3 regions of the Vibrio diazotrophicus genome follow, and region 3 is predicted to be linked to each of the others. Evidence: predicted binding sites of a transcription regulator. Region 3 holds the regulator's gene; each other region holds the start of a gene.
The links. Region 3 encodes PurR, which represses purine synthesis genes. Its sites were predicted from a motif close to TNANGNAAACGTTTNCNTNA; they were not measured.

Region 1 (5,073 bases), on a different replicon from region 3:
CCAAATATGGTTACTTTCATTCAACTGCCCGCTATTGCTATTCATTTACAACAGTATTTAATGTGCATATGTCAGACCCGTTACGTTTTCAGGGCAGAACAATGACAAAAGTTACGCAATTTCCTAGTGTTGTATAAAATCCCCGTGGACAAACGCTAGGCAAAGCGTACAGTTAATTAAAACAGAAGGAGTTTGAATGAAGAATTTTAGCTTCAATATGGAAGATGCCAGTCAAGTGTGTGTGGGAGCTTTCGCATTGGCCGTTCCCATTTCCTTCTCAGAAGAAGCCTGGCAACTGGGTACGACATTGCCAACGACCAATTTGCTGTTTCTAATGAGCCTTTCTTTGTGTTTTCTGGGCGTATTCGCATATCAAAGCGTGTTTCAACGAGATATTAAACATCGAATCTCTGTATTTATTTTTCGCATTGCTATCGCTTATTTGCTTGCTGCTTTAGTGGTCGGTTTGGTGTTATTTGCCTTGAACAAATTGCCCATCATCGATAACCCCATATTAGCGTTCAAGCGCATCATCGTTATCACTATGCCCGCCTCCATGGGCGCGATTGTGGTAGATAGTTTTGACAAAGAGTAGAAGATTAAACTGTAATAAAACAATGATATAAATCCGTATCACCTGTACGAGACATCAACATGAAACAGAATTTATCACTTCGAGCGCTAGAACGTGGCGATCTTAGATTTATCCATAATTTAAATAACAACAGAAACATCATGTCTTATTGGTTCGAAGAGCCATATGAGTCTTTTGATGAGCTAGAAGAACTTTACAACAAGCACATTCACGATAACGCGGAAAGACGCTTTGTCGTTGAAGATGAGAATAAATCCCTGATTGGTTTGGTTGAAATTATTGAAATTGACTACATTCACCGTAGTGCTGAATTTCAGATCATTATTACACCTGAACACCAAGGAAAAGGGTACGCAAATACGCTAATTAACAAAGCGTTAGATTACTCATTCACTATCCTTAATCTTCACAAAATTTACTTGCATGTGGCGATTGAGAATGAAAAAGCGCTTCACCTCTATCAACAGTGCGGCTTTATTGAAGAAGGACACTTGGTCGAAGAATTTTTTATCAACGGACAATACCGAGATGTAAAACGCATGTATATACTGCAACCTCAGTACCTAAAACAAACTCGAAGTTAATTGGCGCTTGTATAAAACAATCACCACCGCTAAGGCGGTGATTTAGGGATGACAATAAAAAACAGGCAAATGCCTGTTTTTTATTTAGGAGAGAATATCAAACCGACTTTCGCTGACACCATTAGTTCGAAACCAGCCTGCAATACTGTAACGTTTCGCATGAGCAGGAAGTACTTCATGTGGGAATTGCTCTGAAAGAAACACAACTAACCGACCAGCGATTGGAGCAATGGTTTGAATTGGTTGATCGTTCAGGTCATAAACTTTCAGTTCACCACCGTTGGTATCACGCCAATCTTCGTTCATATAGAAAACAGTTGTCAGCTTACGACTTTCATTTCCCCGGAAAGCATCCAAATGCTTCTTGTAAAAATCGCCAACTTCATACTGTGCAAAATGAGCCTCATATTCAAACAGCCCTAGGAATAGAGACCGATTAACCTCTCGACGAATAAACTCCATTCGCTCTAGGTAATCCTGTACGGGTTGTCCCATGTCGGAATCTAGCCACTGAATTTTGTCGCGACGAATGTCACTGGCTCTTTGAGTATCTTCATTTCTACCAATACGCGCACGCTGCCAATCATCTGAAGCACAGTTCTTGAGCAACTTAACTTGTTCAAGGGGTAGAAAATCATCCCAGACGTACCAACCTTTTTCGGCAATGGAGTCTAACAACTGTTCTAGCGCCATAAGTTTTTCACTACGAGGAAAAAGAAAGCGTTATAACCAGCCTTTGCCACAACAGCAAATCAACATCTTAATCTTAAGGAACAAAATTAATTATTAAACTTATTACTTATAAATCAAGTTATTAAGTGATAAATCCAAATAGTTAAGCATTAATACGTTGAAGGTGGTATAACAAAAACAGATCACAAGATTATTCATTGGGAGCTTCCTATGATCGTAACTACTACGCCTAATGTAGAAGGCAAGCGTATCGTTCGTTATTGCGGCGTTATTGCTGGTGAAGCCATTCTTGGTGCTAACATATTTAAAGACCTGTTCGCTGGCATTCGAGATATCGTTGGTGGGCGCTCTGCGACCTACGAACACGAATTGCAAAAAGCACGAACTATAGCGTTAGCCGAACTTGAAGCTCGCGCAAAAGAGCTTGGTGCAAACGCTGTTGTCGGAATTGACTTAGATTATGAAACCTTTGGTAAAACTAACGGAATGTTAATGGTTTCCGTGAGCGGAACGGCAGTGTTTGTAGAATAAGATATCTGTAGTGTAAAAATCCATTTTCATAGATGGTGGTTTAAGAAATGGAAGGCAGCTTAGCTGCCTTCTAAAATATAAACTTTTTTATTAGATTATTTTTAATTCATTAAACGTTTTTATTATTGACTAACTTCTTCAATTCCAATGTTGTTTTTTGCCCAAATTAACGCTTGAAGACGATTCTTGGCATTAATTTTCTTAAATACGTTGTGAAGGTGTGTTTTTACTGTATTTTCACTAACAAATAACTGTTCCGCTATCTCAATATTTGATGCTCCACTACCAAGTAACTTAATTATTTGCTGTTCACGCTTGGTTAATTTTGAAAACATTTGTGAAGTAACAACTGAGTTTCCAGAACGATAGTGCAGAATATATTCTTGTGCTAAACGACGAGTTAACCACATTTCGCCTTTTATAATTTTCCCCATTCCCTTAACTAATACATCAATGTCGTCATCAGCGTAGAACACCCCCGCCAAACACTGCCACTTAAATAAATCTTTGGCTTCAATCTCACTAGGACAATTTAGTACAACTTCTCGAGCTTCCGTACAACATAAGTGCTTGAAAGAAGCATAGTCAGAAAGAGCGTGATCATCGAGTCGAGCATAATCGATAAGGACTAACTGAGTATCTTGACATGAAGGATTGTTTTCCTGCATCCACATATCGCAAAAAGGAGAAATTTCTATCTTTATTGGAAGCTTGGATTCCAGCGCATCTTTAAGTAAACGTGATTGCATGCAGACATCAGAAAGTAATCGTACGTTTAGTTTTTTGCTTTCTGTCATTATAAAAACTCCTAACCATAGCCCTGACTTATGTAAAACTAACGTTGATAGAGAATAAGTCAATGGGACAAAATCCGCCTAAATTAATAATCATAAGAATCTGACAATTAATTTAATAAATTCATAAGGTTAATTATCTGTCTTATTTTTAAGAATGCATTTGAGTAGTTTAAAGAGCGATGTACGCTTAAATATAAAAAGGTATTCCAAATTGGAAAATTCAAAATATCATTTAATAGAAAGTTACTTCTTTAGTCTTTCCGATTAGGAAAGAGCAACTTTCCCAACATCCCTAATCTAATACTCCCACGTTTAAGCTAATATATAAAACATGATGTTCTAATAAATCCAATCCAACCTATAAGCGAGTTGTTATATCTTTATACAAAAACAATGCTTACTAGTTATCTGAAAACCAATTTATCGAGTACATTAACTATGAACAAAGCGCTACCTCTTTCTCTTCTCAGTTTAGTTGTCACCATGACCTCATTCAGCTCTATCGCAGAAGAGCAAGCTAGTGAAGTCCAAGATATGTCAGACCCACTCGCGGTGTTTACCCAAGGTGGTGTTGGTATTACTGATAAAGGTTTAAACCTTAAAGTGGGTCAAACCTACGATTCTGGTAAAGAAAACGTTGCCGCAATGAATGTGTTTGAGCTTAAAGGCATCGGGGACGAGATGTTAGGTTTCGAGATAACAACAAACCTATGTATGGTGCTGTTGACGACAGCATTGACTCTTTCCGCCTACGCAACTTCCAAGCAAACATCAAAAATGGTCAAGGTCGTCAGTTAGACATGACATATGACGTTGATAGTGAAACGTTAAATGCCTCATACAGTATTCTTCAAGCACTTCCTCAAATTGGTGGTTTTTTGAACCTATACCCTCTTGCAGGTGCGGGTGTGACGGTTCAAAACACCGAAGATGACGGTTATGAAATCCCTGGGACTTTTACTGTCGTCGGTATGTACTCTAAAGTGGCATTAACCGATAAAATTTGGATCAACTACAACCCAATGTATATGCACACACTGTCGGGTTCGGATACCTACAAGAATGGTAACTTTGCTGGAGACAACAATATCCTGACCCACGAATTTGCCATTTCTTATCAGCTAACACCTCGTTCTAATATTCGCTACTTTGCAAACTGGAATGAGAAGGTTAACTTTGGCGATGGCGATCATCGTATTGAATATAACTACCAGTTTTAATCCAAGCCGTTAGTTATTAATAAAATTTTCCAACATGGATTAAGCGTGCAAACAGGTTAGCTTTAGAAGCGGCAACTGAAAAAAACGAGCCCAGAATATCACACAAAATATTCTGGGCTCGTTCACTCGATAATGCATGGCATATGCTTGTTTAAGTACGATATAGCACCTTTAAGACATGCCAACCGAACTTCGTTTTTACTAGCTGAGGGGTGAGAATTTCACCTTGAAAGCAAGCTTTATCAAACTGTGGCACCATTTGCCCCTGACGAAACTCACCTAGGTCTCCACCTTTTTTACCTGATGGGCATAACGAGTGCTTCTTTGCCAGCACCTGAAATTTGGCGCCCTTTTTAAGCTGCTGAATGATATCTTCCGCTTGCTCTTTATGCTTAACCAAAATGTGAAGGGCTGCTGCGGTTCTTGCCATTTCATTCTCTCCTCATTTCTAAAGCGCGAAGTCTACCCTAAGCTAATAGGACACGCACCCCACTTTTTGAAAACTAAAATAGAAAATAAGCGTCTAAATCAATGCCAGCCGTTGATGATATGGCAATATGCGTTAGTATAGTTACCAGTAAAGTTATTGAAGTAGTACCACTATGGCTAAGACAATAAGTAAGGCAAATCAGTCACAAGGGATGTTAATGTTC
Region 2 (5,073 bases), 570 kb from region 3:
CTTACATTCAGCCTCCTGTCTATATCATTACTAAAGAACCTATCAATTCTCTTGAAGATTTTAAGGGTTTAAAAATCCGTGCGCCGGGTGCTTATGGCAAATTCTTGCGTAATCTTGGCGCATCGCCTGTGTCTCTTGCATGGAGTGAAATCTACACTTCACTAGCTACGGGGGTTATCGATGGATCTATCGGTTCAAACATGATTGATCACCGCGATGGTAACCACGTAGAAGTAGCGAAATATATGTACCCAACACCGCTTGCTGGTGCTCAGGTTCTGCCTATTGTCGTCAATCAAAAAGAGTGGAAGAAACTTCCTGCTGATTTACAAGCGATTGTGAAAGCGGCAACAGCTGTACATGCTCAAGAGCAAATGTCGAAATCTAAGCTGTGGGAATCTAAAGCGGTTGCTGAAATGGAAGCAAAAGGTTTGAAATGGAGTCCTAAACCGTCAGATGAAGACGTTGCTGCTTGGAAAAATGCAGGTCTGACATTAGCAAAAGAGTATGCAAGTGAAGATAAATACTCAAAACAACTTGTTGAGATTTTAGAGCAAGAGTAATGGATTCAATCAGGTGGACTTCGAGAGAGGTTCACCTGTTTTTTTAGGGATAATTTGTATGATGGAAGTCCTTTTACTGAAGTATTGTCAGTTCATAAAGTACATTGTCGGCTTAATTGGACGCTCGGTCTCTTATTTACTTCCTGTGTTGGCGGCGATTGTTTTTTACGAAGTTTTTGCCCGCTACATCTTAGGTAAACCGACAATCTGGAGCTATGACACGTCATTGTTCTTATTTGGCTATATTTCTGCGTTAGGTGGAGCATACGCCCAACAGAAAGAAGCGCATATCAACGTGGATATTCTTTACGCTAAAGTCTCTGAAAAAACGCGTCGTATTTTTGACCTGTTTACCGGAATGATTGCGATAGGTTTTCTGACTGTCATGGCAAAAGTATGTCTTGAGATGTTTTTTGAGAGTTTGCAATTCGGCTATAAAACACAGAGTGAATGGGCGCCAGCAATGCATCATTTCTGGTTGATGATTAGCGTTTCAGCTGTGATTTTTATTCTCCAGTATTCAACAGAGTTAATTTCTAACTTGTTCTTTTTGATCAAAGGCCGCGAACTGAATGGTGAAGTTCACCAACATATAGCGTTGGAAGAGCAGCCTTTTAAGGTTGATAGCGACCAATTGAATTCCGTTTTTGACAAGGAGAGCACAAATGGGAATTGAGATGTTAACCCTAGTCCTTTTGGGCTGTATTTTAGCTTCATTTGCTCTCGGAGCTCAGGTCGGTCTAGCTCTAGGCGGGATCGCTATGGGGGTCGGCTACTTAGTTTGGGGGGAGGCACTGTTTAATATTATCCCGACTACTGTTGAGAGTACCTTTTTTAACTTCATACTTCTTGCTATCCCTCTCTATATCTATATGGGACAAATTCTTACCCGTTCGGGAATTGGCGACGCAATGTTTAATGCCAGTCAACTGATGATCGGCCGTGTGAGAGGTTCTCTTGCCATTAGTGTTATCGGTGTATGTTCAATGATTGGCGCTATGGTCGGTATTATTGGTGCGGGTATTATGACTTCGAGCAGTATTGCTTTAAAACCTATGCTTGACCGTGGTTATGATAAGAAACTGGCTCTCGGAGTCATTATGGCTGGTGGCTCTTTGGGGATATTGATTCCCCCAAGTATTCCAATGATCATGTTTGCCTCAGCGACTCAAAACTCAGTGGGTAAAATGTTTCTTGGTGCTATGGTGCCTGCATTAATTACGATTGTTTTATTGATCTCTTATGTCGTTATCAGCTGTAAAATTAAGCCGGAACGTGCCCCATTTGATTCTGACAATGACATTGAAATTCCAAAAGGCTACCAATTATTTAAAACTATTCGTGATGGAGCCTCTTCGTTTGCTCTGATTGTTGTGGTGCTGGGGAGTATTATTGCTGGCATTGCGACACCTACAGAGTCCGGTGCGTTAGGCGTGGCTGGTGCTATTCTGCTCTCTATTCTGTTTAAGCGTTTTAAACCTGAAATTCTAATGAAGTCTGGTATGCAAACGGCGATGTTAGTCAGCGTTGCTATGTGGATAATATTAGGCGCTTCTGTATTCAGTAACTTCCATTTGCTGATGGGAATACAGGGAATGGTGTCAGGGTTTACTCGTGATCTTGATTTACCACCCATCGTTATCATCATGATGTTTCAAGTTATCATGCTGCTTTTGGGGTTCATTATCGATGAGTTTATCATCGTACTGATGTGTGCACCTATATTCACACCAGTAGCGGTTGCTCTTGGCTATGATCCTATTTGGTTTGGCGTATTGATGATTTTAAATATTGTTATTGCTGTGCAGACACCACCTTATGGATTTGCGCTGTTCTATTTGAAAGGGATAGCACCAAAAGGCGTAACAATGATGGACCTGTATAAGTCAGTTACACCGTTTATATTGGTTCAGTTGTTGGTGCTTATCATCTGTATGGTATTTCCAGACATTGTCACCTGGTTACCCAATAAAGTGATGGCTTGATAACGCCACATTAATCAAGTTTTCATGCTCTACCTAAGATGAATATTCATAGGTAGAGCATTTGCAAAAACGCTACATTATATTAACGAAAACGGGGTTCATGAGTAAAATAGCCCGCCTACCTATGATTTTCCTTGCATAATCTTTCATCAGTTGTTTTGAAATCAAAATAAATTCGGTCTGGAATTTGTGATCTGATGTCTTTATAATTTGCGCCCAATCGTTTACGCAACCGTTTACTTTTTACCTTTATTAGGACTCGATCATGCTGGAAAGGCTATTTAAACTCAGTGAAAACCGCACAAACGTGCGTACTGAGATCATTGCAGGGGTAACTACGTTCCTGACAATGGCTTACATTATTTTTGTGAACCCTGCCATTTTATCTTCGACAGGTATGGATAAGGGCGCTGTATTTGTGGCGACCTGTTTAGCTGCGGCTATTGGCTGTTTCATTATGGGCTTAGTTGCTAACTACCCAATCGCGCAAGCTCCTGGTATGGGTTTGAACGCTTTCTTTACCTATTCCGTTGTTCTCGGTATGGGTTACACATGGCAAGTTGCTCTAGCAGCAGTATTCTGCTCTGGTGTGCTTTTCATTCTATTGAGCCTATTTAAGATTCGTGAGTGGATCATCAACTCAATCCCAATGGCACTGAGAACAGGCATCTCTGCTGGTATCGGTTTGTTTCTTGCTTTTATTGCACTGCAAAATGCAAAAATCGTAGTAGACAACCCAGCGACCCTTGTCTCTGTTGGCGATTTCACTAGTCTTTCTCCAGTATTAGCAGCAGTAAGCTTCTTCCTGACAATTGGTCTGGTTAACCGTGGCGTAAAAGGCGCGGTAATGATTGCAATTCTACTTACTACAGGTTTAGGTTTGATTTTTGGTGATGTTCAATGGCATGGCGTTATGTCTGCTCCACCAAGTATTGCACCTACTTTCCTACAATTAGATTTCTCTGGTGTATTTGAAATCGGCATGATTTCAGTGATTTTTGCCTTCCTATTCGTTGATCTGTTTGATACAGCAGGTACATTGGTGGGCGTTGCGACTAAAGCAAATCTTATCGGTAAAGATGGCAAGATCCCTCGCTTGAACAAAGCATTGCTAGCAGACTCAACAGCAACATCTATTGGTGCTCTACTGGGTACTTCAAACACGACTTCTTATGTAGAGAGTACAGCGGGTGTAGCAGAGGGTGGACGTACAGGTTTAACTGCAGTTGTGGTTGGCATTTTGTTCCTTCTTGCATTATTCTTCTCGCCATTAGCAGGGATGATTCCAGCTTATGCAACCGCAGGCGCATTATTCTACGTTGCTATCTTGATGATGTCTGGACTTATAAGTGTTGATTGGCGTGACTTAACAGAAGCTGCACCTGTTGTTGTGACCTGTTTATTAATGCCTCTGACGTACTCAATTGCTGAAGGCATTGTACTTGGTTTCATCTCTTACACAGCGATCAAGGTTTTGAGCGGTAAAGGCCGTGATATTTCAGTTAGCGTTTGGTTTATGACAGCTATTTTCCTAGCTAAATTGATTTTCGCTTAAGTATTTAATAGGCGCAGTGAACTGCACTGCGCTTCACATGTTTTAATTTAGGTTTATTACAATGAGCAAAAAATTCGTTATCACTTGGGACAATATGCAGAACTATTGTCGTGAACTCGCTGAGCGTCAAATGCCTGCAGAACAATGGAAAGGTATCCTAGGTGTTAGCCGCGGTGGTTTAGTACCAGCAGCTATTCTCGCTCGTGAACTGGGTATTCGCTATGTAGATACAGTATGTATCTCTAGCTATGACCACGATCATCAGCGTGATATGAGTGTACTAAAAGCACCAGAGCATGACGGAGAAGGCTTCCTGATCATTGATGATTTGGTTGATAGCGGCGATACAGCACGTAAGATTCGTGAAATGTATCCAAAAGCTAAGTTCGTAACTGTATGTGCTAAACCGGCTGGCAAAGACTTAGTTGATGAATATATCGTAGATATCGAACAAGATACTTGGATTGAACAACCTTGGGATATGCAACTGTCTTTTGTTGAGCCAGTAAATCGTAAGCGTAAATAAACCAACATTGCTGTTGTTTAAACATGGCTTTTGCTTAAAAAATAGCATTTACTCAAAGATGACCCTTTCATGGGTCATTTTTTTTATTACTATATGAACCTAATCAATGGTTCGTTAAGCGAGACTGGGTTATGTCTGAAGATGGTACAAATATTAACTTGTCAGAGACGTTGTTTGTAAAGCATAAACAAGCAAAAGAAACATCGGCACTGACTCAATACATGCCTAGTAATATAGAGTTTCTGCAGAAGAAGAAGCAGAGCGAAGGGTTCTCTTGGTATCGTAATGTTCGCCGCCTTCAATGGGTGTGGCAAGGTGTGAATCCTATCGAACAAGAGGAAGTGCTATCTCGTATTGCATCCTCTACACACTCCCGTACCGATGACGATTGGCTTGACACAGTGATGGGATATCACAACGGTAACTGGACATTTGAGTGGACGC
Region 3 (5,073 bases):
TATTTTCACTCACCAGTCTTTTCCTTATTTCGTTCCAACCAATATCAACTCGCTTATTGATGCCACTGGAGCGTCAATACTCTGCTTTCCTTCCTGTGGAAGGGGCAATTGACTATGTAATGGTATTAGGTAACGGCCATGTTGTTGACGACGATATACCGCCTACATCGGAACTTTCTCGTACTGCACTAATGCGTTTAGCCGAAGGTATACGCATCGTTCGCATGTACCCGGGGTCTAAACTGATTCTTTCTGGCTATTCCGGCGGCAGTGAGTTCAGTCATGCTCGTATGCTGGCGCGTGTTGCTTTGGCTCTTGGCGTCGCAAAATCCGATATCGTGTTGTTGGAAACAGCTAAAGATACATGGGAAGAAGCAAGACAAGCCGCAGCTTTCGTGCAAAACAGAAAGCTCGTATTGGTTACTTCGGCTAGCCACATGGAAAGAGCAATTAAAGAGTTTGAATCGGCTGGGCTAAACCCCATTCCGGCGCCAACCAACTTTCTGGCGCAAGTAAACATCGCGCAACCTTGGGAAAAGTACACGCCTAAAGCACGTTATTTGGAACAAACAGAACGATTCTGGCACGAGAGTTTAGGTCAACTTTGGCAGGGTCTGCGTGACTATGTCGCTGGTTATGAAGAAACCGTAACACAAAACCAGTAGTAATATTCACACTCTGTTAAGACCCGCCTAGTGCGGGTTTTTTCTTATCTTTACAGCACAATTTCCAAACAAATTAATCAGTAAATTTCATATAAAGCGCAATTATTGCTTAGACTTAGAAAAAGGCTGAACCGGAACTAAGCGATGAAAGAAATTAAAGCATTCAATGACAAACGTGCTGAAATTTATTGGTGGCTTTCAGGTCTGTATACTCATGAGCTCACTACACAAGAGTTAGCACGTTATGATTCCCCAGAGATTCATAGCTTCTTAGCAGGTCTTGGTGAGAATGCGCATTTAGCAGAACCTAGCCAAACGTTCATTTCTGTCCTCGACCGGCTCCTCAAGCAACAGGATGCTCAAATTCAAATAGCCAACAGCTTTGATCATCTATTTTCAAAATGTGATGAAAATTCTGCACTACCCTATGCTTCACTCTATTTTGATAAATCTAAGCTTGTTGATATATCCCCAGCACAAGCGATTGCGGATCTGATGGAACAAAATGGCGTTCATGTACAGAAACAGGCAGATGAGTCTTATGATCATCTTTCTATCGAGTTGGATTTTCTTGGCCACCTAATTATCCGTTCGAATGAACTGGAAAAAGAGCCGCATATGGAGAAAGCACTTCAGTTTCAAGCAGACTATATCCGTAATCATTTACTGAGCTGGGTGCCAGAATTTTCTCTTCATTGCTCAAGTGTGGACAAATTAGGGTTTTATTCTTCAATCTCCGTATTATTAGTTGCTTTTCTACAACTTGATTTACATTACCTTACTGGCGACTGATTCTCGCCGACAGCTCATTTTAGGCAATGAATTGTGACTACCGTTGAGTTTGCGCTTATGATTTGTCGTTGCGAGCTAACCGTTTGCGGTTTAAACTCAACAGCAAAAATATGATTAATCATTATTTAAAACGCAAACCGCTGTTTCAAAGCGGTTTTTGTGTTTTAGTGACTTTAGGCTAGAAGCTTTTCAACTTCGCCGCTGCTGAATCCGGCCAGTAATCGGGTTTGTTTGACCTAATAAAATTTAGCTAAAATCAGCAGTCAAAACAGGACAAATCTATGGCTACGATTAAAGACGTTGCTCGCTTAGCAGGCGTATCAACCACAACCGTATCACACGTTATTAATAAAACTCGCTTTGTAGCAGAAGCAACTCAAGAGAAAGTTCTTGAAGCAGTAAAAGAGCTAAACTACGCACCAAGTGCGGTAGCACGTAGCTTGAAATGCAATACAACACGTACTATCGGTATGTTGGTTACTCAATCCACCAACCTATTCTTCTCTGAAGTTATCGACGGCGTAGAAAGCTACTGTTACCGACAAGGTTATACGCTAATTCTGTGTAACACGGGTGGTATTTACGAGAAGCAAAGAGACTACATTCGAATGCTGGCTGAAAAACGTGTCGATGGTATTCTGGTGATGTGTTCTGACTTCACTCCTGAACTATCAGAAATGCTTAATGCACATGCTGACATTCCAAAAGTTATTATGGACTGGGGTCCAGAAGCGTCTAAAGCCGACAAGATTATCGACAACTCTGAACTAGGTGGCTACTTAGCAACTAAGTACCTTATCGACAGAGGACACAAAGACATCGCTTGCCTCAGCGGCCATTTAAACAAACTGGCTTGCCAGGAACGAATCGCTGGTTTCCGTCGCGCGATGGGCGAAGCCAATCTAGAAGTAAATGATAACTGGATTCTAGAAGGCAACTTTGAGTGCGACACTGCCGTTTTAGCAGCCGATAAGATCATCGCAATGGATAAAATGCCAACCGCAGTGTTCTGTTTTAACGACACCATGGCGCTGGGTCTAATGTCGCGTCTGCAACAGAAAGGTGTTCGTGTACCTGACGATATTTCTGTCATTGGTTACGACAACATTGAATTGGCTGAGTACTTCTCACCACCACTGACAACTATCCACCAACCGAAACGTCGTGTGGGTAAAAACGCTTTCGAAATCCTGCTAGAACGCATTAAAGACAAAGAACACGAACGCCGTATCTTTGAAATGCATCCAGAAATCGTAGAACGCGATACAGTAAAAGATCTCACAAAAGAATAAGTTACACTTAATAGAGCCCTAGAACTTCCTAGGGCTTGCGAGAAGTCTCTCGCAAAATTTTTCGATTGTAATAAAAACAGTAAACATAAAGTTCACTTTCTGAACTAAAATCACATTTAGCGCACATAAATGTGATGCTAATTCAAGTTTTTGATTATTATTTTCAGTCTAGTGTCACGCACAGGGCAAACCATTTGAAAGGATGGGACGCAAAGCCTCCGGCCTAAACCAAACGATGTTCATTCATCACTGGTAGGTAGCGGGGTTGCCGATGGCAAAAATCTATACATGAGTTGACTATTGATTGACATACTTCATGTATTTTTTTGCTATTCTCTCGGACCTGAATTTGGTGGCGTATTAGTTAATACACCGAGACTAACAGCATGGATAAACCAGTACTAAAAGACTCAATGCGGCTTTTTGAGCAGCTAGGATGTGTGAAATCACGTTCTATGTTCGGAGGGTTCGGCATTTTCATCGACGACGCGATGTTCGCTCTAGTGGTTAACGACCGACTGCACATTCGCGCAGATGATCACTCCTCAAAAAATTTCCAGCAACAAGGATATGAACCTTACGTTTATAAGAAACGTGGTTTCCCTGTTGTTACAAAATATTTCGCTTTACCTGAAAATGCTTGGGAAACCCCAGAGCAGATTATTGAAGAGGCGAAACAGGCTTTAGAAGCAGCAAAGCAAGAACGTGAAACTCAAGCGAAAGCGAAACCCGATCGCCTTAAAGATCTGCCTAACATGCGTCTGGCTACAGAGCGTATGCTGAAAAAAGCAGGCATCGATTCTGTTGATATGCTTCAACAAAAAGGTGCACTCGCCGCGTTCAGAGCGGTACAAGAGACTCACAACACAACTGTTGGTTTAGAGTTACTTTGGGCATTAGAAGGTGCAATTGAAGGTAAACACTGGTCGGTGATTCCTCAATCTCGTCGTGACGAGTTAATGCAGAAGCTTTAAGTTAAAAACTTACCTTAAGTTTAAAAGCACTCTTTACGAGTGCTTTTTGTTTTTCAGCAGCTTTCTGTATTTAAGAAAAGTGAACCCAGATTGAAATTAAAAATCGACTTTCCCTTTCTTATTAACCATAGATGAAGGACATTTAATAATAATGAGCCGACTATTTTGGAGTAATTAATGAGTCGTAAACTGATACTGGGTTTAGTTTTAGTCGCTGTGGTTGTTTTTCTCGGTATTGAATTTAGCCAATATCTAACTCTTGAGAATGCAAAAGCTCAACAAGCAAACCTTTCTCACTACATTGAGCAAAACCTTCTCTACTCAGCGCTGATATATTTTGTTGCTTATGTGGTTATTACCGCCTTTTCCATTCCCGGCGCAGCGGTTGTCACTCTACTCGGAGCCGCTTTGTTTGGCTTTTGGTTTAGCCTTGCGTTAGTCTCTTTTGCAAGCACCATAGGGGCAACGCTCGCTTTTCTCAGCAGTCGTTACTTACTTAGAAATTGGGTTCAACAACGCTTCAGTGACAAACTCAACGCGATCAACACAGGTGTAAAAAAAGACGGTTCTTTCTATCTCTTTACACTAAGACTAATTCCCGTGTTCCCGTTCTTCCTTATCAATCTACTGATGGGGCTTACACCTATTTCAACCGCTCGCTATTATTTAGTGAGTCAACTGGGCATGCTTCCGGGTACCGCTGTTTACCTTAACGCAGGCACACAGTTAGCCGAGATAAAGACACTTGCAGGCATTGTTTCGCCAACGGTGTTGCTCTCTTTCGCCTTATTGGGAGTATTCCCTTTCATAGCTAAATGGTTACTGTCTAAACTTCAAAAGAGAGCGATCACCAACGAGTAGTATGAAAATATTCATAGCTCAGCACCCTGCTGAAGCACATATCGTGTACGGATTATTACGTCAGCAAAGCATTCCCTGCGAAGTAAGAGGGGAAACCCTTTTTAGCGTTCGTGGGGAAATTCCTTTTGACGAGTCTTCATCACCTTATGTCTGGCTGCTGAACCTTAGCTTCATAAAACAATCAGAAGCCATTGTCCGTGACTACTTGCACCCTATAAACGGAAATGAGCCTGAATGGCGTTGTGAGCATTGTGGGGAACAAAACGAACCACAGTTCGGATTATGTTGGAACTGCGGCTCAGAGAACAATTAGAGAACGGCTACGCTTTCAGCGTTAACTGTTTGTTGATGAAGTCGATAGAAACGCGGTTAAAGACTTCCGGCTGCTCGATATTACATACGTGGCCGCAATTGGGAATTTCCCAAAGCTCACTTTTCTCATGCATAGCAACCATATCTTTAACTGGCTGAATAAACATATAGTCACGC

Region 1: a site for PurR is predicted at 1,886-1,905, ahead of AAGA51_RS20100 (2OG-Fe(II) oxygenase). Genes of this name have one in related genera too.
Region 2: a site for PurR is predicted at 2,773-2,792, ahead of AAGA51_RS11980 (NCS2 family permease). Genes of this name have one in related genera too.

Annotation. Positions count from the first base shown of each region.
Region 1 is NZ_CP151843.1:1,068,697-1,073,769, forward strand. Features, by position in the region: gene AAGA51_RS20085 (UDP-glucose dehydrogenase family protein) at 1-20, opposite strand, end outside; gene AAGA51_RS20090 (DUF2391 family protein) at 197-595, shown strand; gene speG (spermidine N1-acetyltransferase) at 655-1,179, shown strand; gene AAGA51_RS20100 (2OG-Fe(II) oxygenase) at 1,264-1,872, opposite strand; gene AAGA51_RS20105 (heavy metal-binding domain-containing protein) at 2,083-2,403, shown strand; gene AAGA51_RS20110 (LuxR C-terminal-related transcriptional regulator) at 2,526-3,200, opposite strand; partial or broken gene AAGA51_RS20115 (hypothetical protein) at 3,639-4,420, shown strand; gene ppiC (peptidylprolyl isomerase PpiC) at 4,572-4,850, opposite strand; gene AAGA51_RS20125 (chemotaxis protein) at 5,023-5,073, shown strand, end outside.
Region 2 is NZ_CP151842.1:2,593,925-2,598,997, reverse strand. Features, by position in the region: gene AAGA51_RS11995 (TRAP transporter substrate-binding protein) at 1-563, shown strand, start outside; gene AAGA51_RS11990 (TRAP transporter small permease subunit) at 622-1,239, shown strand; gene AAGA51_RS11985 (TRAP transporter large permease) at 1,229-2,548, shown strand; gene AAGA51_RS11980 (NCS2 family permease) at 2,814-4,103, shown strand; gene gpt (xanthine phosphoribosyltransferase) at 4,165-4,629, shown strand; gene frsA (esterase FrsA) at 4,761-5,073, shown strand, end outside.
Region 3 is NZ_CP151842.1:2,028,255-2,033,327, forward strand. Features, by position in the region: gene elyC (envelope biogenesis factor ElyC) at 1-665, shown strand, start outside; gene torD (molecular chaperone TorD) at 810-1,457, shown strand; gene purR (HTH-type transcriptional repressor PurR) at 1,739-2,749, shown strand; cyclic di-GMP riboswitch class I at 2,924-3,022, shown strand; gene AAGA51_RS09260 (TfoX/Sxy family DNA transformation protein) at 3,136-3,723, shown strand; gene AAGA51_RS09265 (TVP38/TMEM64 family protein) at 3,901-4,584, shown strand; gene AAGA51_RS09270 (DUF7577 domain-containing protein) at 4,586-4,897, shown strand; gene AAGA51_RS09275 (alpha/beta fold hydrolase) at 4,905-5,073, opposite strand, start outside.